One region of the Desertihabitans brevis genome, then DNA from elsewhere that is predicted to be linked to it. Evidence: riboswitches for the same ligand, from Rfam matches in the RefSeq annotation. Region 1 holds a riboswitch; the other holds the start of a gene.
What was found. Region 1 has a riboswitch for FMN ahead of DT076_RS16310 (ABC transporter permease). Riboswitches for the same ligand answer to the same signal wherever they lie in the genome.

Region 1 (10,563 bases):
TCGACGTCCCGGCAGCGCCCGGCGACGCGTTGCGGCTGGAGCGCGACGGTGAGCTGCTGGCCACGGCCTCGGTGGGACGCGACGAGCACCCGCGGGCCGTCGTCGACGAGGCCGCGCTGCAGGAGCTGCGGAACCACCTCCGGGCCGGTGAGCCGACGGTCACCGGTGCCTGGGAGGCGCTGCTCGGCCGGCTCGGCGGCGACGGGTCGGCCTACCCGACCAACGGCAGCGCCGGGCTGTACCGCGCCCGCGACGCCGCCTTCGCCTTCGCGGTCACCGGCGACGAGGCCTGGGCGCAGGACGCCTACCGCTCGGCGATGGCCGCCGAGGGCTTCATCGTCGACCGCGACACCAACCTCGGGCTCGAGCTGGGCCGGGCCGCGCTGCTGCTCGCCCCGGTCTACGACTGGTCCTACGCCGGGCTGCAGGAGGAGCAGCGCGCCGGGCTGCGCGACCTGGTGCGGCGCACCGCCGACCTGTTCTCGACCTACCACCACGACACCCTCGACGGCGCCGACAAGGCCAGCAACTGGGTCGGCGTGGCGCGGACCACCGAGCTGGCGATGCTGCTGGCCGCCCGCGGCGACGGCGACCTCGGGATGTACGACGAGCGGATCGGCTACCTCGTCGACCAGGTCGCCCAGCACCTCGACGCCGGCTACGGCGACAGCGGCCACACCCAGGAGGGCTGGGACTACCTGCACTACACCGGGCTGTACATGCTGCCCTCGGCCTACCTCGCCCAGGACGCCGGCATCGAGGTGCTGGACGCCCACCTCACCCGGCCGCAGTGGTGGAACCTGGCGCTGCACGTCGCCTCCAGCCGCCCCGACGGCGACGTCGCCCAGTTCGGGGTGGCCGGCCCCTCGGGGCAGGTCGACGGGCTGTTCCCGCTGCTGTTCCCGATCACCCCGGACGGGGCGCTGCCGGGCCTGAAGCACCTCTACGACGAGGTTCAGGGTGTCGACTCGCAGCGGCGTTCCTTCGATGGCGTGCACTCGTTGTGGGCCGCGCTCTACTACCCGACCACCGCGAGCGGCGACCCCGACGACGTCACCCTGCCCGAGGCCCGCCGGGCGCTGCTCGACGACGAGCCCGGCTTCTACGCCTTCCGCAACCGGCTGGCCGACGCCGACGACACGCTGGTGGTCACCTCCAACCGCAACTCCCGGCACAAGGGCTGGTCGGCCGCCGAGACCTTCTCGCTGTCCTGGATGAGCCACGGCACCACCTGGGCCGGTCAGGGCGGCAAGTCCTGGACGTCGCCCCAGCTGTGGAGCAAGCCGCTGGTGGACGGCCAGCTGGAGGCCTACGCCAACCAGTACGAGACCGTCCGCGGTGAGGGTCGGACGGTGGTGTCGCGCGCGTTCGAGGGGCAGGGCGGCGGCTACCTCGAGCTGGACGGCTCGGCCAACTTCGGCGTGCAGCGCGCGTTGCGCAAGCAGGTGGTCGACCTCGCCGAGGGGGACGCCTCCGACGCCGTCGTCGCGATCCACGACAGCTTCGCCGACGACACCGAGCACCGCTGGGACTGGCAGCTGCGCCCGGAGACGGGCGTCACCATCGACGTGCCCGACGCCGCGGCCGACGGCCACCCGTCCTTCACCCTGACCGACGCCGCGGGCACCGTGCTCAGCGGCTTCGTCCTCGGCGAGGGTGTCGAGGTGACCGCGCAGGACGGCACGCTGCGCCTGTCGCGCTCCGGGCGCACCGCCGACTTCCGGGTCGTGCTGGCGACCTCGACCGAGGGTCCGCTGCGGTCCCGCCCCGGGCCCGACGGCACCCTCGTCGTCGACGGCCGGGTGGTCGACCTCGACCGCCTCGACACCGCGGCGCCGTTCCCCGACGAGGTACCGGCCGACGGGGCCTCGAGCGCGCCGGGCCGCGGAGTGCTCTCCACCGACGAGGGCCACGACACCGGCCTGCGCGACGGCTTCTTCTCCCTGACGGCCGACCTGTGGTGGGGCGAGAACGCCAGCCTGGTGCGGCTGTACGAGAACGGCGAGCCGCTGGCGGTCCGCCGGCTGACGCCGAGCACCCCGCAGGCGCAGCGGGTGGTGGTCGAGGTCGCCGGCAGGCCGGACGGCCGCTACACCTACACCGGTGAGCTGGTGAACTCCCGCGGTTCCACCCCGTTGGCCCCGGTCACCGTGGAGGTCAGCGACGCCGCCCCCGGCCGGCCGGTGCTCAGCCACGACGACTTCGACGGCGACGGGAGCTTCCGGCTGACCGCCGACCTGTGGTGGGGGACCAACGCCACCTCCTACCGCTTCCTCGAGGACGGCGTCGAGATCGGCAGCGGGACGCTGGCCGCGGACACCCCGCACGCGCAGCGGGCCAGCGTGGCTGTCGAGGACGCCGAGCCCGGACACCACCGCTACGTGGTCGAGCTGGCCAACCACGCCGGCACGACGCGCAGCGAGCTGCTGGAGGTGGAGGTCCGTGGGCCGAGGCGTTGACGGCCCGCGGGCGCTCGCCGAGGATCGCGCGGTGATCCCGCACGAGCGCCACTCCCTGATCCTGCGGCAGATCGAGCTGCACGGGATGGTCATCACCGCCGAGTTCGCCCACCGCCACGGGGTCTCCGGGATGACCGTGCGGCGGGACCTGGTGGCGCTGGAGGAGAAGGGCCTGCTGGAGCGGGTGCACGGGGGAGCGGTGGCGCCGGCGCCGCACCACCCCACCGCGCGGCGCCGCGGCCCGCTGGCGACCATCGGCATGGTGGTGCCGTCGGCGGACTACTACTACCCCGCGGTGATCCGGGGCGCCCGGGCGGCCGCCGGCCAGCTCGGCATCCGGCTGGTGCTCGGGGTGTCCGGCTACTCCGTGGACCTGGAGACCGAGCAGGTCGGACGGCTGGTGGCCGGCGGGGTGGACGGGCTGCTGGTGACGCCGAGCCGCACCTTCGCCGACGACGGCGCGACCTACCGCCTGCTGGCGGGCGCCGGCGTCCCCGCCGTGGTGGTGGAGCGCTCGCTGGAGGGCGTCGACCCCGGCACCGCGATCGGCTCGGTGCGCAGCGACCACGGCCACGGGGCCGAGCTGGCCGTCCGGCACCTGGTCGAGCGCGGCCACACCCGGATCGCGGTCGCCTGGCGGGCCGGGCCGACCGCCGCTCCGGTGCTGGCCGGGGTCCGGCGGGCGATGGGCGCGTTGTGCCCCGGCGGTGAGACGCTCTCGTTCCCGCTGCTGGGCGCCGCCGCGCCGCCGGCCGACCAGCGGCGCCAGCTGGAGGAGCTGCTCGACCAGGTGCGTGCGGCCGACGTCCGGGCCGTGGTGGTGCTGCCCGACCAGGTGGCGATGGCGCTGGTCGACGTCGCCACCGGACGCGGCTGGCGCGTCCCCGACGACCTGGCGCTGGTGGGCTACGACGACGAGTTCGCCGCGCTGTCGCCGGTGCCGCTCACCGCGGTCGCACCGCCGAAGTTCGACGTCGGCCACACGGCGCTGCGCAGCTGCGTCGACCGGCTGCGGACCGGCCGCGGGCCGGCGGCGCTGACCCGGGTCGACCTGCTGCCGACGCTGGCGGTGCGGGAGTCCTCCTGAGCCGGAGTCAGTGGGCCAGGCCGTAGAGCCGGTCGCCGGCGTCACCCAGCCCGGGCACGATGTAGCCCAGCTCGTTGAGCCGCTCGTCCACCGCGGCGACCACCAGCTCGCAGGGGACGCCGAGGTCGGCCAGCACCTCGCGCAGGTGCTCGATGCCCTCGGGCGCGGCGAGCAGGCAGATGGCGGTGATGTGGTCCGCTCCCCGGCGGACCAGGAACTGGATGGTGCCGGCCAGCGAGCCGCCGGTGGCGAGCATCGGGTCGAGGACGTAGCACTGCCGGCCCGAGAGGTCCTCGGGCAGCCGTTCGGCGTAGGTGACCGGCTGCAGGGTCTCCTCGTTGCGCGCCATCCCGACGAAGCCGACCTCGGCGGTCGGCATCAGCCGGGTCATCCCCTCCAGCATCCCGAGCCCGGCCCGCAGGATCGGCACCACCAGCGGCCGGGGATCGGTCAGCGCGGTGCCGATGGTGGGGGCCACCGGCGTCTCGACGCGGTGCTCCTGCACCCGGACGCTGCGGGTCGCCTCGTAGGCCAGCAGCGTCACCAGCTCCTCGGTGAGGCGGCGGAAGGTCGGTGAGCTGGTCTCCCGGTCGCGGAGCATGGTCAGCTTGTGGGCCACCAGCGGGTGGTCGACGACGCAGAGTTCCACGCGGCCAGCCTCCCACGGCGGCGGCGGCGAGCACACCGCGGCGGATGGCCGGGCGGCGAGACCGCGGCCGAATCGGCTGGGTCGGGGAGGGCAGGATCTGACACCATGGGCCGCAGACGTCCGCACCGTGCACACGTCCGGAGGAGGCTCAGGTGAGCGACCAGGCTGACGACATCGACAGCCTCGACCTGTCCGAGCGCTTCCGCGCCTCCGGTGAGGCCCGCGGGCTGGTCGCCGACGACATCGACTTCGGTGACGACGAGGACGAGCCCGAGGGTGACGACCTCGACGAGGAGGACGACGACTACGACGACGAGGACGACGACCTCGAGGACGCCTCGGAGGACGACGTCGACCTCGCCGTCGCGATCTACCGCGAGGACGGCGCCCCCGTCGCGCAGGCCCTCACCTACGAGGTCGCCAACGACCTGGACGAGCTGATCGCCCAGCTGCGCCGGATGCCCGGGGACAGCGGCGCGATCGGGCTGGTCTCGCTGGTGGAGGAGATCTTCGTCATCGTGCGGGTGCGCGGGGCGACGGTGCAGGTGCTGCTGTCCGACGCCACCGCGGCCTACGACTGGCCGATCGCGCGCGACATCGCCGACTTCCTCGGCGAGGAGGACCTGCCCGACCCCGACGAAGAGGACGAGACGGTGCCGCTGGGCGACCTCGACCTGCTCGCCGACCAGGGGATCACCAGCTTCGAGATGACCCGGATCTGCGAGGACGTCGAGGAGTCCAGCGACCAGCTGCTGCTGCAGCTGGCCGACCAGATCCGCTTCGGGCCGCAGGTGCGCAAGGTGGTCGAGGCCAGCTTCAGCTGATGGCCGGGGCGGAGCCGGACCGGGCGCCGCTCGGGTGGCGGCAGCCGATGCTGCTCGCCCTGGCCGAGGCGCGTCGGGTCGGCCGGCACGGGGACGTCCCGATCGGCGCGGTGGTGCTCGGGCCGTCCGGCGACGTGGTCGCCACCGGCGGGAACGAGCGCGAGCTGACCGGTGACCCGACCGCGCACGCCGAGGTGCTCGCGCTGCGGCGGGCGGCGACCGTGGCGGGGGAGTGGCGGTTGTCCGGGCACACCCTGGTGGTCACCCTGGAGCCGTGCGCGATGTGCGCCGGCGCCGTCGTCAACGCCCGGGTGGAGCGGCTCGTCTTCGGCGCCTTCGACCCCAAGGCCGGAGCGGTGGCGTCGCTGTTCGACGTGGTCCGCGACCCGCGGCTCAACCACCGCCCCGAGGTGGTGGCCGGGTTCATGGCCGAGGAGTGCGGCGCGGTGCTGCAGGAGTTCTTCGCCGGTCACCGCTGAGTCGACGGATTGGCCCCCGGGTGTCACCGGGCGGTACCCTCTTCGGCGGTGGCGTGTCTGAGCGGCCTAAAGAGCGCGCCTCGAAAGCGCGTGTGGGTAAAACCACCGCGGGTTCAAATCCCGCCGCCACCGCCAACGGCGCTGAGCTGAGCCTCCTCAGCCCCTGACGAAGCCCGTCCCGGAGTCCTCCGGGGCGGGCTCCGTCGTTCCGGGAGGAGGCAGGTGACGCCCGGCGTGGAGACCCTCGAGGACGTCCCGGGCGACGTCGACGCACTCGCCCTCCGGCCGCGACAACCCGTAGTCGCTCCGCAGCACCTGCCGCAGCGCGCTCCCGAGCGTCTCCGCACCCGCACCGGACGCCGCCGTCTCGAGCACCGGCTCGACCAGGTCGTCGTACTCGTCGGCCGGCCCGCCCGCGCGGATCGACCCGATCGGGTCCCACCGCTGCAGCCCGGCACGGACGATCTGCTGGGCCGGGCCCCGGCCGGGAGGTGTCGCGCTGATCCGCACCACCCCATCGTCCTGCCCGACGGGGCGGTTGTCAGCCGCCGGGAGCCTCCCGGAGCACGCTGTCGAGGGTGCTCACCAACCGGGCGACCCGGTTGCGGCCGGCCGGTGCCGGTGGGTAGCGGCGCAGGACGTCGACGAGGACGGCCGGGGCCCGCTCGCGCCACCGCTCGACCGCACGGTCGGCCGCGGCGGCGTCCTCACCCGCCTCGATCTCGGCCACCCGGGCGGCGTCGGCGGCCGCGCGGAGGATGTGGCCGACCTGGGTGGCGCGGGCCAACGGGTGCAGGTAGGCCGCCGCGGCCGCGTCCCCGGCGGCCTGGGCGGCCAGCCGTGCCACCTCGGTGGCGGCCTCCCGGGCGGCCCGGTGCGCCTCGACGGAGGCGACCCGTTGCAGCCGGGTGCGGGGCGCGCCCTCGACGAAGACCCGCGCCGCCTCCAGCGCCGCGCGGGGTCGTCCGTCGTCGGGGTGCCGGCGCTCGAAGACCGGCAGCAGCTCCTCGGCCGCCGCAGCCGCGAAGCGGACGACCACCCGCAGCTCCTCGACGGTCAGCGGGACCTCGTCCCGGGCGCTCGGCACCGACCGATCGTCCCATCGCGGGCGATCTGGCGCGGATCGGGCGCGCAGGTGCTACCCGGAGGAACCCGCGGCCTGCCATCGTTGCGCCATGAGCTATCCCGCCACTCCCGCGTCATCGATCGCCCCCGCCCGTCCGCACGGCCTGGGGGACGTCCTGGGCACCGCCTGGCGGGCCATGAAGAGCCGGTACGGCGCCCACCTCGGCATCGTCCTGCTGCCGCTCCTGGTGGGTCTGGTCGGCGGGCTCGTCATCACCGTGCTGGTCTTCGCCCTCGGGCTGACCGCCGTGCTGCAGGGCGACCCCGGCGCCGGCGCCAGCGCGGGGGTGGGCGCGGTGGTGCTCGGCGTGGTGGGGACGCTGGTGTTCTACGTCGTCCTGCTCCTGGTGGCGCTGCGGGCGCAGGGGATGGCGGCGGTGCTGGTGCAGCAGACCATCGACGGCCGACGGCCGTCCCTCGGCGACCTCTGGCGCGAGACCCGCGGCTTCTGGGGCCGGGTGATCCCGCTCCTGCTGCTCGCCGTGCTCGCCGCGGTGGCGCTGACGCTGGTGCTCGGGCTGGCGGTCGGCGGGGTCGTCGCCGCGTCGGTGGGGCTGTCGCAGGACACCGGCGGTGGCGCCGCCGGGCTCGGGGTCGGCGTCGCGACCCTGCTCTACCTCGCGGTCGTCGTGGCGGCGGTGTGGGTCTCGGTCAAGCTGCTGCCGGTCTACACCGTGCTCGCGGTCGAGCGCCTGGGCGGCATGACCGCGGTCAAGCGGGCCTGGCGGCTGACCGACCGGAACTTCTGGCGCACCCTCGGCTACACCATCGTCGCCCAGCTGATCCCGCAGGCGGTGATCTACGTCGTCACCTTCGTCGGGCTCGCGATCGGCTTCGGTGTGATGGCCGGGGGGCTGGCGGCCGCCGGGGACAGCCTCAGCTCGGGCAGCCCGGACGCCGCGACCGTGGCGCCGATCATCATCGGCGTCGTCGTGATGTACGCCCTGCCGCTGGTGGCCGCGCTCTTCGTGGCGCCGTTCCTCAACTGCTTCTCCACCGTCTACAGCATGGACCTCGCCCGCCGGAAGGCCACCGAGCTGCCCTCGCCCGCGCCCGGCACCGGCGGCTGGGTGGCGCAGCCCTACCCCGACCTCGCCCAGCAGTGGGGTGGCTACCCCTCCGCCCAGCAGTGGGGTCAGCAGGACCCCTACGGCGGCCAGCAGTCCGGCCAGCAGCAGGCGTACGGCGGCCAGCAGTGGAACCAGCAGCAGGCCTACGGCGCCCAGCAGCCGTGGGGCCAGCAGCAGGATGCCCCAGCCGGTCAGCAGTGGGGCCAGCAGCAGGACCCTCCCGCCGATCGGCAGTGGGGTCAGGACCCGTACCCGTCGCAGCAGCCCGGCCAGCAGCCGCAGTGGGGCCAGCCAGAGGGCGGCCAGCAGTGGGGCCAGCCGGGTGGGCAGCAGTGGGGCCAGCCGGGTCAGCCGGACCCCGGTCAGCAGGGGGGTGCGCAGGGTGGCGGTCAGCCGGGCCAGCAGTGGGGCCCGCAGGACGGCGGCCAGCAGGAGGGCCAGCAGTGGGGCCAGCAGCCCGGCGGCCAGCAGCAGGAGGACCGGGGCCGTGACGACGGCTGGGGCCCGCAGGGACCGACCCGCTGACCCGTCGCCCGACGCCGCTGGACGGTGGTCGGGCACCGCTCCGGAGCCGGGCTAGGATGCAGGTTCGCAAGACACGTACGTGCTCTGGGGTCGGTGCAATTCCGAACCGGCGGTGACAGTCCGCGACCCGTGCAGGCGCTCCGGCGCCGACACGGTTGACCCGGTGGGACTCCGGGACCGACGGTGAGAGTCCGGATGGGAAGCAGCACGTGGCGCGCGAGGACGCTGTGACGTCCCCGCGTGCCCTGCGGTGACGCGCCCGCGTCGCCGTCCCCAGGTCGCGTGCGTCGTGACCGGGAGGACGGCCGTGGCTGAGCGGGAGAACGCACGCACCACCCTGCTGGGTGCCCGACGTCGTGGGTGGCCGGCCGGTGCGCTCTGGCCGCCGCTCGTCCTCGGCGTGGTCCTGGTGCTCCTCTGGTGGGCGGTGACCGCCAGCGGTGCGGTGGGCCGCGTGGTGCTGCCCGAGCCGGTCGACGTCGTCACCACCCTGGTCGAGCTGTTCCAGACCGGTGACCTGCTGCCGGCGATCGGCGCGACCTTCTCCGCGGCCGGGCTGGGCGGCCTGCTCGGTGTCGCGGTCGGGCTGCCGCTGGCCTGGCTGCTGGTGCACGGCCGGTGGGCCGGCGCGGCGCTGGAGCCGTACGTCGCGGCGTCCCAGGCCGTCCCGGCGATCGCGATCGCCCCGCTGCTGGTGCTCTGGGTCGGCTACGGGCTGCCGGCCATCGCGGTGCTCTGCGCGCTGCTCGTCTTCTTCCCGGTGGTCGTCGCCACCACCCTCGGCCTGCGCACCCTCGACCCCGAGGTGGTCGCCGCGGCCCGGGTGGACGGCGCCAGCGGCTGGCGGCTGCTGCGCCACATCGAGGCCCCGCTGGCCCTGCCGGCGATCCTGTCCGGCCTGCGCAACGGCGTCACGCTGGCCGTCACCGGCGCGGTGGTGGGGGAGTTCGTGATGGGCGGCAAGGGCCTCGGCCTGCTGCTGACCGCCCAGCGTGACCGCTCCGACACCGCCGGTCTCTTCGCCACCCTGCTCGTGCTCTGCGCACTCGCCACCGCCGCCTACGCCGTGGTGCGGCTGATCGAACGACGGACGGAGATCTGATGAGGCTGACCCGACGCACCCTGCTCGCCGCGGCCGGTGGGCTGCTCGGCGCCACCGGACTGGCCGCCTGCGGTGCCGACGAGGCGGCGCCGGCGCGACCGACCCCCACCCCCGGCTCCCCGCAGCTGACCCTCGGCTTCAGCTACATCCCCGACATCCAGTTCGCGCCCTTCTACGCCGCGCACGCCCTCGGCTTCTACGCCGAGGCCGGGCTCGACGTGACGCTGCGCCACCACGGCGGGTCGGAGTCGCTGTTCGGTGCCCTGGAGGCGGGCGAGGAGGACCTGCTGGTGGCCAGCGGGGACGAGCTGCTGCAGGCGGTCTCGGCGGGGTCGTCGCTGCTCACGGTGGCGACGGTCTACCAGCAGTACCCGGTGGCGCTGATCGTGCGCGAGGAGTCCGACATCGCCACCCCCGCCGACCTGCGCGGACGCACCATCGGCACCCCCGGGCCCTACGGCGGCAACTGGTTCGCGCTGCTGGCGATCCTGGAGTCGGCCGGGCTGACCACCGACGACCTGACGGTGGAGTACATCGGCTTCACCCAGCAGGCCGCGCTCACCACCGACGCCGTCGAGGGGGTGATGGGCTACCTCAACAACGAGGCGGTCCGGCTGGAGGCGTCCGGCATCCCGGTGCGCACCCTCACCCTGCCCGAGGACGCCGCCCTGGCCAGCATCGGGCTCAACACCACCACCGCGCTGGCCGAGCGCGACCCCGAGACGCTGCGGGCCTTCGTGGCCGCCTCGCTGCAGGGCATCCGGGCGGTGGTCGACGACCCGGAGGCGGCGGTCGAGCTGAGCGGTGCGTACATCCCCGGCATGACCGGGGCGGCCCGCGACGACGCCCGGGCCACCCTGGAGGCCACCATCCCGCTGTTCGGGGACGCCAGCGGCCGGGTCGACCTGGAACGCTGGCAGGCGATGGCGCAGTTCATGGCCGGCGCCGACCTGCTCGAGGGCGAGGTCGACGCGACCACCGCCGCCACCAACGACTTCCTGCCCTGACCCCTGCCGGGCCCGTCGGCGCGTCACACGGGCGTCACAGCAGGTGGGGGAGGATGAGCCCATGATCGACCTGGACGGCATCCTGCTCGTGGGCGCCGCCGTCCTGCTGGTCTCGGTCATGGCCGCCCGGCTGGGCTCCTCGGTCGGTCTGCCGGCCCTGCTGCTGTTCCTCGGCCTGGGCATGGTGCTGGGTGACTCCGGCCTCGGGGTCGCCTTCGACGACGCCGACCTGGCGC
Region 2 (10,563 bases), on a different contig from region 1:
GTAGTCCAGGCAGGTGAGGTCGCGCCAGCAGCGGTCGCCGCGGAGCTTGATGAGCCCGGCGCCGAGCTCGAGGCGGAACAGCACCCAGCGCAGCGCCAGCAGCACCAGCAGCGGCGGGGCGGTGGCGGCGTCGCCGAGGAAGACCGCGAGGAACCCCACCTCCAGCAGCAGCGACTCCCAGCCGAAGGAGTACCAGCGCTGGCCGACGTTGACGACCGACAGGTAGAGCGCCCACATCGCCAGCCAGACCAGCATCGTGGCCGGCAGCGGCAGCCGCTCGGTCACCCCGACCAGGGTCAGCGCCGCCAGCCCCGCCCCGACCCAGCAGACGGCCTCGAACAGCCCGTCGGAGTAGCGCCAGTGGAAGAGGCTGGGTGCTCGCCGGAACGGCACCCGGCGCAGGAAGGCCGGGATCGGCAGCAGCCCGTCGCTGCCGAGCAGCGGGCGGAACTGGTTGCGGGCGACCAGGAAGGCCACCAGGTAGAGCGCGGCCAGGGCGCGCTGGAACACCTGACGTCCCAGCCAGTACTCCTCGGCGACGAACCAGTCGAGCACCGTCCCACGCTACGACGCGCCCACCGATCGGTACGCCGGGGACCTGGCTAGTGTTCGGCCCCATGGCGTTGCGGGACCTGCTGGCAGACACCCGCCCTCTGGCGAACCCGCACTTCCGCCGGCTGTGGACGGCTCAGATCATCACCGTCATCGGGGCCCAGCTCACCGTGGTGGCGGTGCCGGCGCAGATCTACGCCATCACCGGCTCCTCCCTCTACGTCGGGCTGACCGGCGTGTTCGGGCTGGTGCCGCTGGTGGTGTTCGGGCTCTACGGCGGCGCGCTGGCCGACCACTTCGACCGGCGCCGGGTGCTGCTGGTGACCACGGTGGGGCTGATCGTCACCAGCGCGCTGTTCTGGGTGCAGGCCGCGCTCGGGCTGCAGGACGTCTGGCTGCTGCTGTGGCTGTTCGCGATCCAGCAGGCGTTCTTCGCCGTGAACTCCCCCACCCGCTCGGCGATCCTGCCGCGGCTGCTGCCGGCCGGGCAGCTGCCGGCGGCGAACGCGCTGTCGACCACCGTCTTCCAGGCCGGGGCGATCGCCGGCCCGCTGGTCGGTGGCGCGCTGATCCCGCTGCTGGGCTACGCCTGGCTGTACCTGGTGGACACCCTGACGCTGCTCGCCACGCTGGTGGCGGTGGTGCGGCTGCCGGCCATGCCGGTGGTGGTGGAGGCCGCCGGCTCGGTGCTGGCGCGCGCGCCCGGGCTGCGCTCGGTGGTGGAGGGTTTCACCTACCTACGCGGACGTCCGGTGCTGCTGATGTCGTTCGTGGTCGACATCGTGGCGATGGTGTTCGGGATGCCGCGGGCGCTGTTCCCCGAGATCGCCCACCTGGGCTTCGGCGGGCCCGAGGAGGGCGGGCTGGAGTTCGCCCTGCTCTTCGCCGCCATCCCGGCCGGGGCGGTGCTGGGCGGCATCTTCTCCGGCTGGCTGTCCCGGGTGGAGCGGCAGGGCCGGGCGGTGCTGTGGTGCATCACGGTGTGGGGGCTCGGCATCGTCGGGTTCGGGCTCTGCGTCTTCCTGGCCGACGGATCCGCGCCGGTGGTGCTGGTCGTCGGGCTGGCCTTCCTGGCCGTGGCCGGGGCGGCCGACGTCGCCTCCTCCGCGATCCGCGGCGCGATCCTGCAGACCGCCGCCGAGGACAGCCTGCGGGGACGGCTGCAGGGCGTGTTCACGGTCGTGGTGGTCGGCGGCCCGCGGGTGGCCGACGTGGCCCACGGCGGCGCGGCCGCGATGGTCGGCGCGGCGGCCGCGACCACTGGTGGCGGCGTGCTCGTGGTGCTCGGGATGGTGGTCTGCGCGCTGGCGGCGCCGGCCTTCGTGCGCTACCGGGTGCAGCACCGCTCCCGGTAGCGGTTCGCGGGTAGGGGCGGCGGTCGACGGCCTCAGCGCGACGACCAGACGTACTCGATGTCGTCGATCGCGTCGGCCTGGTAGACGTAGACGAACTCCAGGGGGCCGTCCCCGGTGTTGCGGATGCCGTGCTCGTGGTTGGACGGGATGTAGACCGCCGACCCGGCGACGACGTCGTGCTCCGCCCCGTCGAGGGTGACGGTGCCCGACCCGAGCAGCACCTGGTAGACCTCGGGCGCGACGTGGCGGTGCGGAGCCAACCAGCCACCCGGGTCGAGGTGGGCGACACCCGAGCACAGGTCGGCGGTCTGGGGCGTCCCGTCACCGATGCCGGTCCGGAAAGAGATGCGCCCGCGGTCGTCGGACCAGACCTCCTCGTGCGCCTCGTCCAGGTGGCGGACGGTCGCCCGGACGACCGGGCCCTCGCTCTCGGTCATGACCGCGACGATACGCCTGGCGCCTGCCCGACGCGCAGCCCCACGGCTCGGGGCCGCGTGGCCGAGCCGGGTCAGCGCTTCGCGCGGGCCGCGTGCTTGCGTGCTTCGTGCAGCGCCTTGCGCCGTTCGTACTCCTTCTTCATCTGCGTGCGCGGGTCGCGGGCCTCGTCGAGGTCGGGCGGGCCCATCACGTGCAGCAGGGCGTAGGTGACGTGGTGGTCGAAGCGGTAGAACCACGAGAAGCCGTCGTTGCGCCGCGGGTCGGGAGGGGGTTTGGGCATGAGCATCTCCTATGCTGAGGACGCCAATGATGAGGGTCCTTAGAAAGGATAGACGATGACGGCACAGCGTCCGGACCTGCTCGACCTCGAGGTGCAGGTGTGCTTCGGGCTCGTCGCGGCCTCCCGCCGGGTCGTCGCGCTGTACCGCCCGCTGCTCGAGCCGTTGGGGCTCACCCACCCGCTGTACCTGCTGATGCTCGCGCTGTGGCAGCACGGCCGGCTGCCGCTGCACCGGCTGGCCGAGCTGGTCCACCAGGACCCGGCGACCGTCAGCCCGATGGTGAAGAAGCTGGAGTCGCTGGGCTACGTCACCCGCCGCCGCGATCCCGCCGACGAGCGGACGCTGAGCATCGAGCTGACCGACCAGGGTCGCGAGCTGCGCCGCTCCGCCGAGTCGATCCCGGTGACCATGATGGACCGCCTGGGCCTGGGCGAGGACGAGCTCGCCCGGCTGCGGGCGGTCCTCGACGACCTCATCGACCGCTCCCGCACCGTCCCGGACTGACCTGCCGGGCACGGTGCGCGAGGTCGCCGACGCCGTGGCACACTGGGCCGCACGTGCTCCGGGGTCGGTGCAAGTCCGAACCGGCGGTGACAGTCCGCGACCCGTCTGCAGCCAGCAGACGGTTGACCTGGTGGAACTCCAGGACCGACGGTGAAAGTCCGGATGGGAGGCAGCACGTAGGCAGGTCGGACCAGACCGCCGTGGTCCCGCTCGGGCGGGCCCCGGTGGAGGCTGGTCGGCCCGCTGCTGGTCCACGTCGTGCCGTGCGGTGACGTCGTGGTCCGGCTCGTCCCCGGAGCTCGTCCAGCTGGACCGAGCACGAGGGGATGAGAGTTGATCGACCAGACCGCCGTCCGGGCGTTGATGCGCTCCGCCCTGGAGCTGGCACGGCTCGGGCCGGTCGCCGACCCCAACCCGCGCGTGGGTGCCGTCATCGCCGATGCCGCCGGGCAGGTGGTCGGCCGTGGGTACCACCGCGGCGCCGGCAGCCCGCACGCGGAGGTGGTGGCGCTCGCCGAGGCCGGATCCGCCGCCCGTGGCGGCACCGCCGTGGTGACGCTCGAGCCCTGCGACCACACCGGGAGGACCGGGCCCTGCTCGGTGGCGCTGGTCGACGCCGGCGTGGCGCAGGTCGTCTACGCCCAATCCGACCCGAACCCGATGGCGGCCGGCGGTACCGCCCGGTTGCGGGCGGCCGGGGTCGCGGTCGAGGCGGGCCCGCTGGCCGACGAGGCGGCCGCGCTCAACCGGTCCTGGTCCTTCGCCGTCGCCGCCGGGCGGCCCCGGGTGGTGTGGAAGTTCGCTGCCACCCTCGACGGCCGGTCGGCGGCGGCGGACGGGAGCAGCCGGTGGATCACCGGGCCCGCGGCCCGCGCGGACGTGCACCGGCTCCGCGCCGAGGCGGGAGCCGTCCTGGTCGGCACCGGCACCGTGCTGGCCGACGACCCGCGGCTGACGGTGCGCGGCCCCGACGGTACGCCGGTCGACCGGCAACCGCTCCGGGTCGTCATGGGAGAGCGGGACCTGCCGCCCCGCTCCCGGGTCCTCGACGGGGCGGCCGAGACCTGGCACGCCCGGAGCCGGGACCCGTCGACGGTCCTGCGCCAGCTGTTCGACCGCGGCATCCGCCGGGTCTGGCTCGAGGGCGGCCCCACCCTGGCCGCCACCTTCCTGGCCGACCGCCTGGTCGACGAGGTGGTGGCCTACCTGGCCCCCACCCTCCTCGGCGGCGGCCCACCGGCCGTCGCCGACCTCGGCACCACCACCCTCGGCCAGGCGCTGCGGCTGCGTCTGGACGAGGTCACCACCCTCGGCCCCGACCTGCGGGTCCGGGCCACCCCCACCGACGGAAGAGGTTCGTGATCGTGTTCACCGGGATCGTGGAAGAGCTGGGCGAGGTCGTGGACCTGCGCCGGCAGGGAGACTCGGCCGTCCTGGCCGTGCGTGGCCCGAAGGCCGCGGCCGACGCCGTGCACGGCGCCTCGGTCGCCGTCAACGGCGTCTGCCTCACCGTCACCGCGCGGGAGGGCGACGTCATCACCTTCGACGTGATGGCCGAGACGCTGCGGCGCAGCAGCCTGGGCGCGCTGGCGGTCGGGCACCGGGTCAACCTCGAGCGCGCGATGGCCGCCAGCGACCGGTTCGGCGGCCACATCGTGCAGGGCCACGTCGACGGCGCCGCGGCGATCCTCGCCCGGACCCCGCACCCGAGGTGGGAGGTCGTCCGGATCGGGCTACCCGCCGCCCTCGCGCGCTACGTGGTCGAGAAGGGCTCCATCACCGTCGACGGCGTGTCGCTGACGGTCTCGGCGGTCGGCGCCGACGTCTTCGAGGTCTCGCTGATCCCCACCACCCTGGCCCTGACCACGCTCGGCACCAAGCAGGCCGGCGACCCCGTCAACCTCGAGGTCGACGTCCTCGCCAAGTACGTCGAGCGGCTCCTCGAGACCGGCGGGGCAGCGGCGACGACCGGAGGCCTCCGGTGAGCGCCCCGGCACCTCGGCGGTGGACCGTCGAGGAGGCCCTGGCCGCGCTGCGGGCCGGCCGTCCGGTGCTGGTCACCGACCCGGCCGACCGCGAGGACGAGGGTGATGTGGTGCTGGCCGCCGACACCGTGGACGCCGGCTGGATGGCCTGGACGATCCGCCACTCCTCGGGCTACCTCTGTGCTCCGATGTCGGAGGAACGGGCCGACGCGCTGCAGCTGCCGCTGATGGTCACCGACAGCGGCGACCCGCTGCGCACCGCCTACACCGTGACCGTCGACGCCCGCACCGGGGTCGGCACCGGAATCAGCGCCGCCGACCGCGCCCGCACCGTCCGCACCCTCGCCGATCCCGCCACCACGGCCGACGACCTCATCCGCCCCGGGCACGTCGTGCCACTGCGGGCCCGTCCCGGCGGGGTGCTGGAACGGCCCGGGCACACCGAGGCCGCCGTCGACCTGTGCCGGCTCGCCGGTCTGCAGCCGGTGGCGGCGATCGCCGAGCTGGTGGAGGACGACGGGACGATGATGCGCTCCCCCGGTCTGGTCCGGCTGGCCGCCGAGCACGACCTGCCGCTGCTCTCGATCGAGGAGCTGGTGCGGTGGCGGGCGGTGCACGACCGGGTGCGCCGGGTCACCGAGACCACCATCCCCACCGAGCACGGCACCTTCACCGCCGTCGGCTACCGCGACCTCCTCACCGGCTCCGACCACCTGGCCCTGGTCAGCCCCGCCGGTCTGACCGGGCGTCCGCTCGTCCGGCTGCACTCGGAGTGCCTGACCGGTGACGTCCTGGGCTCGCAGCGCTGCGACTGCGGCGCCCAGCTGTCGGCCGCGCTCGCCCGCGTCGCGGCGGACGGTGGCGCCGTGGTCTACCTCCGCGGCCACGAGGGGCGCGGGGTCGGGCTGCTGGACAAGCTGCGGGCCTACGCCGTGCAGGACCGGGGCGCGGACACCGTCGAGGCGCAGACCGCCCTCGGCCTGCCCGTGGACGACCGTGAGTACGGCGCCGGCGCCGCGATCCTCACCGACCTCGGGGTCGGTGCGGTGCGGCTGCTGACCAACAACACCCGCAAGGCCGACGGGCTGCGCCGCCACGGCGTCGAGGTCGGCTCCACCGAGCCGCTGCTCACCCCGCCCACCCCGGCCAACGCCGGCTACCTGCGCACCAAGCGCGACCGCCTGGGACACCGGCTCGGAGCCCTCGAAGGGCTGGACGGCGCGGCGACGAGCGGGGGCGCACGATGAAGGACGGCGCACCCTCCCTCCACGTGGACGGCAGCGGGCTCTCGGTCGCGCTCGTCGCCGCCTCCTGGCACCGCACCGTCATGGACGGGCTGGTCGACGGCGCGCGGCGCGGGCTGGCCGGCGCCGGGGTCCGCGACGTCCGCTTCGTCGAGGTCCCCGGCAGCGTCGAGCTGACGGTGGCCGCAGCACGCCTCGCCCCGCACCACGACGCCGTCGTCGCCCTCGGCGTCGTCATCCGCGGCGGCACCCCGCACTTCGACTACGTCTGCCAGGCCGTCACCACCGGACTCACCGAGGTGGCCGTGCGCACGGGGGTCCCGGTCGGTTTCGGGGTCCTCACCTGCGACGACGAGCAGCAGGCGCTCGACCGGGCCGGTCTCGAGGGCGCGGCCGAGGACAAGGGCTTCGAGGCGGCGCAGGCCGCGGTCGCGACCGCGGTCGCCCTGCGCGACGTCCCCTCCCTCGCCCCGTCCCGGCCGATCGACGGGTGAGGCGCGCGGGCTCAGCCTGCTGCCGCATCCTGCCGGACGGCCGCCTGCACGAGTCGCGCATGACCGCGTCGCTCACGGGGTAGGCACGCGGCTCCGGATCCGAACCTGAGACCGGTTCGCGACGAAGGAGGAGGGACGTGACGATGGAGAACCAGCACGACGACAGCGGACAGCACCCCGACCGGCGTGGCTCGGACGACCCGCACCGCGGCGACCAGCACGGCCGTCAGATGCGTGGCATGTATCTGCGGTTCGCCGCGATGATCCTCACAGCCATGGTCGTCATGTACGGCGTGATGTTCATCGGTTCGTGGGAGTGGAGCCACATCCGCTTCAGCCAGAGCCGGGTCTTCATGGCTCTCACCATGGGCGGCACCATGGGGCTGATCATGCTCGGCTGGATGCTGAACATGTACAAGAACGCCAAGGCGAACGTCGCGATCGTCGTCGCGAGCCTGGTCCTGCTGGGCGGCGGCGCGGCACTGGACCGCAGTCAGGCCACGGTCGGTGACACCGCGTTCATGCGGGCGATGATCCCGCACCACTCCCTGGCCATCACCCGCTCGGAGCGCGCACACCTCTCCGACGTCCGGGTGTGCGAGCTCGCGGTGCAGATCATCGAGGCCCAGCAGCGCGAGATCGCCGAGATGGACTGGCTCGTCGAGGACATCGAGCGGAACGGCACCGCCACCACACCCGAGGAAGCTGCGGCACGAGCCGTCCCCGACTTCCCCGGCACCGCGCTACGCCACTGCCCGGCACCCTGACGTCGGGGTCGCCCCAGCGGGCACCCGCGTCACCGGGGCGACCGCCCGGCGTCCGGTCGGCTGGCCCGCCCCGCCACCGGTACCAGGACCACCGCGACCACGGTGGGGATGGCCAGCGCCGCGGAGAGCCCGAGGTCGCCGGCCAGACCGAGGCCGATCCCGCCGACCAGGCCGCCGAGGAAGACGCCGGCGCTCATCGCCGCCGCGGTGAGGCTGAACGCGGTGGCGGTGAGGTCACCGGCGTCGCGGGCGACCACGGTGGTGACCATGGCCGCCACCACCGCGTGGCTGAGCCCCATCAGCACCGTCGCGGCCAGTGCCAGGGGCAGCGACCCGACCGAGAAGACGAGCAGCACCGCCACCAGCGCACCGCCCAGCCCGAGGGCCAGGACCCGCCGCGCCCGGCCCGCGGCGACCCAGCCCCGCGCCCCCCGTCCGGCGAGGAGGTTGCCGGTGAAGAAGGAGGCGCCGCTGAGCGTCCAGATCAGGGTGAAGGTGCCGGCGTCGGTCCCGAAGCGGTCGTGGTAGCTGGCGGCCAGGAAGGACAGGTAGCCCATGAAGGACGCGGTCCGCAGCCCGGCGACCGCGACCAGCGCGAGCAGCTCCGGCCGGCCGCGCAGCCGACCGAAGGCCTTGCGGTAGCCCGGGGACGCCTCCCGCGCACCGGTGGCGGCGGGTTCGCGCAGCAGCACCACCAGCGCCACCACGACGGCCAGCGCGGCGGTCGCCCACAGCACCCCGGTCCACCCGCGCCACAGCGCCAGCACCCCGATCACCGGGCCGGCCAGCACGGCGGCCAGCGACTGGGTGGCGGTCAGCACAGTGGCCGCGCGTCCGCCGTCGGCGCGGTCGGGGAAGCGGCTGGTCGCCGCGGTGAGCAGGGCCGGGGTGAGGACGGCGGTCGCCACCCCGGTGCCGAAGCAGAAGGCCACCACCGCCGGCAGCGTGCCGACCGACCCCACCAGGCAGGTGACCGCGAGCAGCCCCAGCGCGGCGGCGACGGTGCGCGGCCGCGACCAGTGCCCGAGCAGCGGTCCGACGGCGACGCCGGTGAGCAGCGCCGCCACACCGCCCAGCCCGCGCAGCGCCCCCACCGTCGCCTCGTCGCTGTGCACCGCCTCGGCGATCGGGACCAGGAACGTCGAGTAGACGGTGAAGGGCAGCAGCCCGACCACGGCGGCCACCAGCAGCGGCCAGGTGGCCCGCGCGAGCCTGCGGTCGGGCAGGCCGGCCATCAGCGACCGGCGACGTGGTCGCGCAGGTAGGCGGCGAACTTCTCCAGGCCGTCGACGTTGCGGGGGCTGGAGATCGCCTCGTTGTAGTCGAGGACGAAGAAGCTGCCCTCCCGCACCGCGGGCAGGTAGGTCAGCGGTCGCGGGGTTCTCCCGCAGGAAGGCGATCTTCTCCTCCGCCGGCTGGTCCTGGTAGTCGAGGATGATGATGATCTCGGGGGCGGCGTCGACGACGGACTCCCAGCTCGCCTCCGTCCAGCGGGCGTCCACGTCGCCGAAGACGTTGCGGGCTCCGGCCAGGGTGATGATGTCGTTGGGCGGCACCTGGCTGGCCGCGGTGAACGGGGCGTCGGTGCCGGAGTCGTAGAGGAAGACCGGCACGGGCTCACCCTCGGGCGCCTGCTCCTGCACGGCCGCCACCCGCTCGCGGTAGTCGGTGACCAGCTCGGCGGCGCGCTCCTCCACCCCGAAGATCTGCCCCAGCCGCTCCAGGTCGGTGTAGAGCCCCTCGAACGGGGTGTGCCGCTCGGGGAAGCCCGGGTAGTTGAAGCAGGACTCGGCGTGCATGAAGCTCTGCACCCCGAGGGTGTCGAGGATCGCCGGGGTGATGCCGCGGGAGTCGGAGAACCCGGAGTTCCACCCCGCCAGCACGAAGTCACCGCCCGCATCGACGACCAGCTCGCGGTTGAGCAGGTCGGTCGACAGCAGCTCGACCTCCTCCTACTCCGCGGCCCACGGCGACTCGCTGACCGGCGGGTTGGCCGGCGGCAGCACGTAGCCCAGCACGTGGTCGGTCAGCCCGAGGGCGAACATCTTGTCCGCACTGCCGCCCTCGTAGACGATGGCGCGCTGGGGCATGGTGTACTCCACCGGCTCACCGCAGCGGTTCACCGTGGTGGTGGTGGCCGCGGGCCCGGACGGCGCCTCGACCTCGGCCCCGCAGGAGGTCAGCAGCAGGGCGGCCCCGGTGCCGAGCAGGACGGCGCGGGCGCGGGTGGACAGGGTCATCGGATCTCCTTCGGTTGGGATCGGTCGAGGGCGAAGAGCACCTGCGGGTCGCCGGTCAGCGGGTGCCGGGTGAGCTGCACCTCGACGCCGTAGACCTCGGCGATCCGCTCGGCGGTGAGCACGTCGGCGGGGGTGCCGACGGCCACCAGCCGGCCGGCCGACATCAGGGCGAGCCGGTCGCAGGCGGCGGCGGCGAGGTTGAGGTCGTGCAGCACGACGAGGATGGTCAGGCCGGTCGCGCGCAGGTGGGACAGCAGCCGAACCTGGTGGCGCAGGTCGAGGTGGTTGGTCGGCTCGTCGAGCACCAGCAGCTGCGGCTCCTGGACCAGCGCCCGGGCCAGCAGCACCCGCTGGCGCTCGCCGCCGGAGAGGCTGAGCACGCCCCGCCCGGCCAGGTGCAGCACGTCGGTCTGGGCCATCGCCCGCTCGCACAGCTCCCGCTCGGCCGCGCTGAGCCGGACCGGCCCGCGCTGGTGCGGCGTCCGGCCGAGGGCGACCAGCTCGGCGACGGTGAAGTCGACGTCGGCGCCGCCGTCCTGGGTGAGGGCGGACGTCCGCCGCGCGGTCTCGCGCAGCGACAGGGAGTCGAGCACCTCGCCGTCGAGGCGGACCACACCGGCCGAGGGCCGCAGGGCGCGGTAGACGCAGCGCAGCGCGGTGGACTTGCCCGAGCCGTTGGGCCCGACCAGCCCGACCACCTCCC

Region 2: another riboswitch for FMN. It lies ahead of ribD (bifunctional diaminohydroxyphosphoribosylaminopyrimidine deaminase/5-amino-6-(5-phosphoribosylamino)uracil reductase RibD); the one in region 1 lies ahead of DT076_RS16310 (ABC transporter permease).

The regions. Positions count from the first base shown of each region.
Region 1 covers NZ_QOUI01000011.1:117,911-128,473, forward strand. Annotated here, with positions in the region: gene DT076_RS16265 (hypothetical protein) at 1-2,459, shown strand, start outside; gene DT076_RS16270 (substrate-binding domain-containing protein) at 2,443-3,546, shown strand; gene upp (uracil phosphoribosyltransferase) at 3,554-4,195, opposite strand; gene DT076_RS16280 (tRNA adenosine deaminase-associated protein) at 4,384-5,019, shown strand; gene DT076_RS16285 (nucleoside deaminase) at 5,067-5,498, shown strand; tRNA gene DT076_RS16290 (tRNA-Ser) at 5,546-5,633, shown strand; gene DT076_RS16295 (hypothetical protein) at 5,655-6,008, opposite strand; gene DT076_RS16300 (putative immunity protein) at 6,040-6,585, opposite strand; gene DT076_RS19685 (DUF7544 domain-containing protein) at 6,674-8,218, shown strand; FMN riboswitch at 8,294-8,431, shown strand; gene DT076_RS16310 (ABC transporter permease) at 8,526-9,320, shown strand; gene DT076_RS16315 (ABC transporter substrate-binding protein) at 9,320-10,327, shown strand; gene DT076_RS16320 (potassium/proton antiporter) at 10,389-10,563, shown strand, end outside.
Region 2 covers NZ_QOUI01000012.1:84,668-95,230, reverse strand. Annotated here, with positions in the region: gene DT076_RS17075 (lipase maturation factor family protein) at 1-555, opposite strand, end outside; gene DT076_RS17070 (MFS transporter) at 618-1,907, shown strand; gene DT076_RS17065 (cupin domain-containing protein) at 1,940-2,344, opposite strand; gene DT076_RS17060 (hypothetical protein) at 2,416-2,625, opposite strand; gene DT076_RS17055 (MarR family winged helix-turn-helix transcriptional regulator) at 2,681-3,130, shown strand; FMN riboswitch at 3,180-3,310, shown strand; gene ribD (bifunctional diaminohydroxyphosphoribosylaminopyrimidine deaminase/5-amino-6-(5-phosphoribosylamino)uracil reductase RibD) at 3,494-4,492, shown strand; gene DT076_RS17045 (riboflavin synthase) at 4,495-5,115, shown strand; gene ribB (3,4-dihydroxy-2-butanone-4-phosphate synthase) at 5,112-6,362, shown strand; gene ribH (6,7-dimethyl-8-ribityllumazine synthase) at 6,359-6,853, shown strand; gene DT076_RS17030 (DUF305 domain-containing protein) at 6,997-7,620, shown strand; gene DT076_RS17025 (MFS transporter) at 7,650-9,503, opposite strand; gene DT076_RS19700 (hypothetical protein) at 9,573-9,860, opposite strand; gene DT076_RS17015 (ABC transporter ATP-binding protein) at 9,857-10,563, opposite strand, start outside.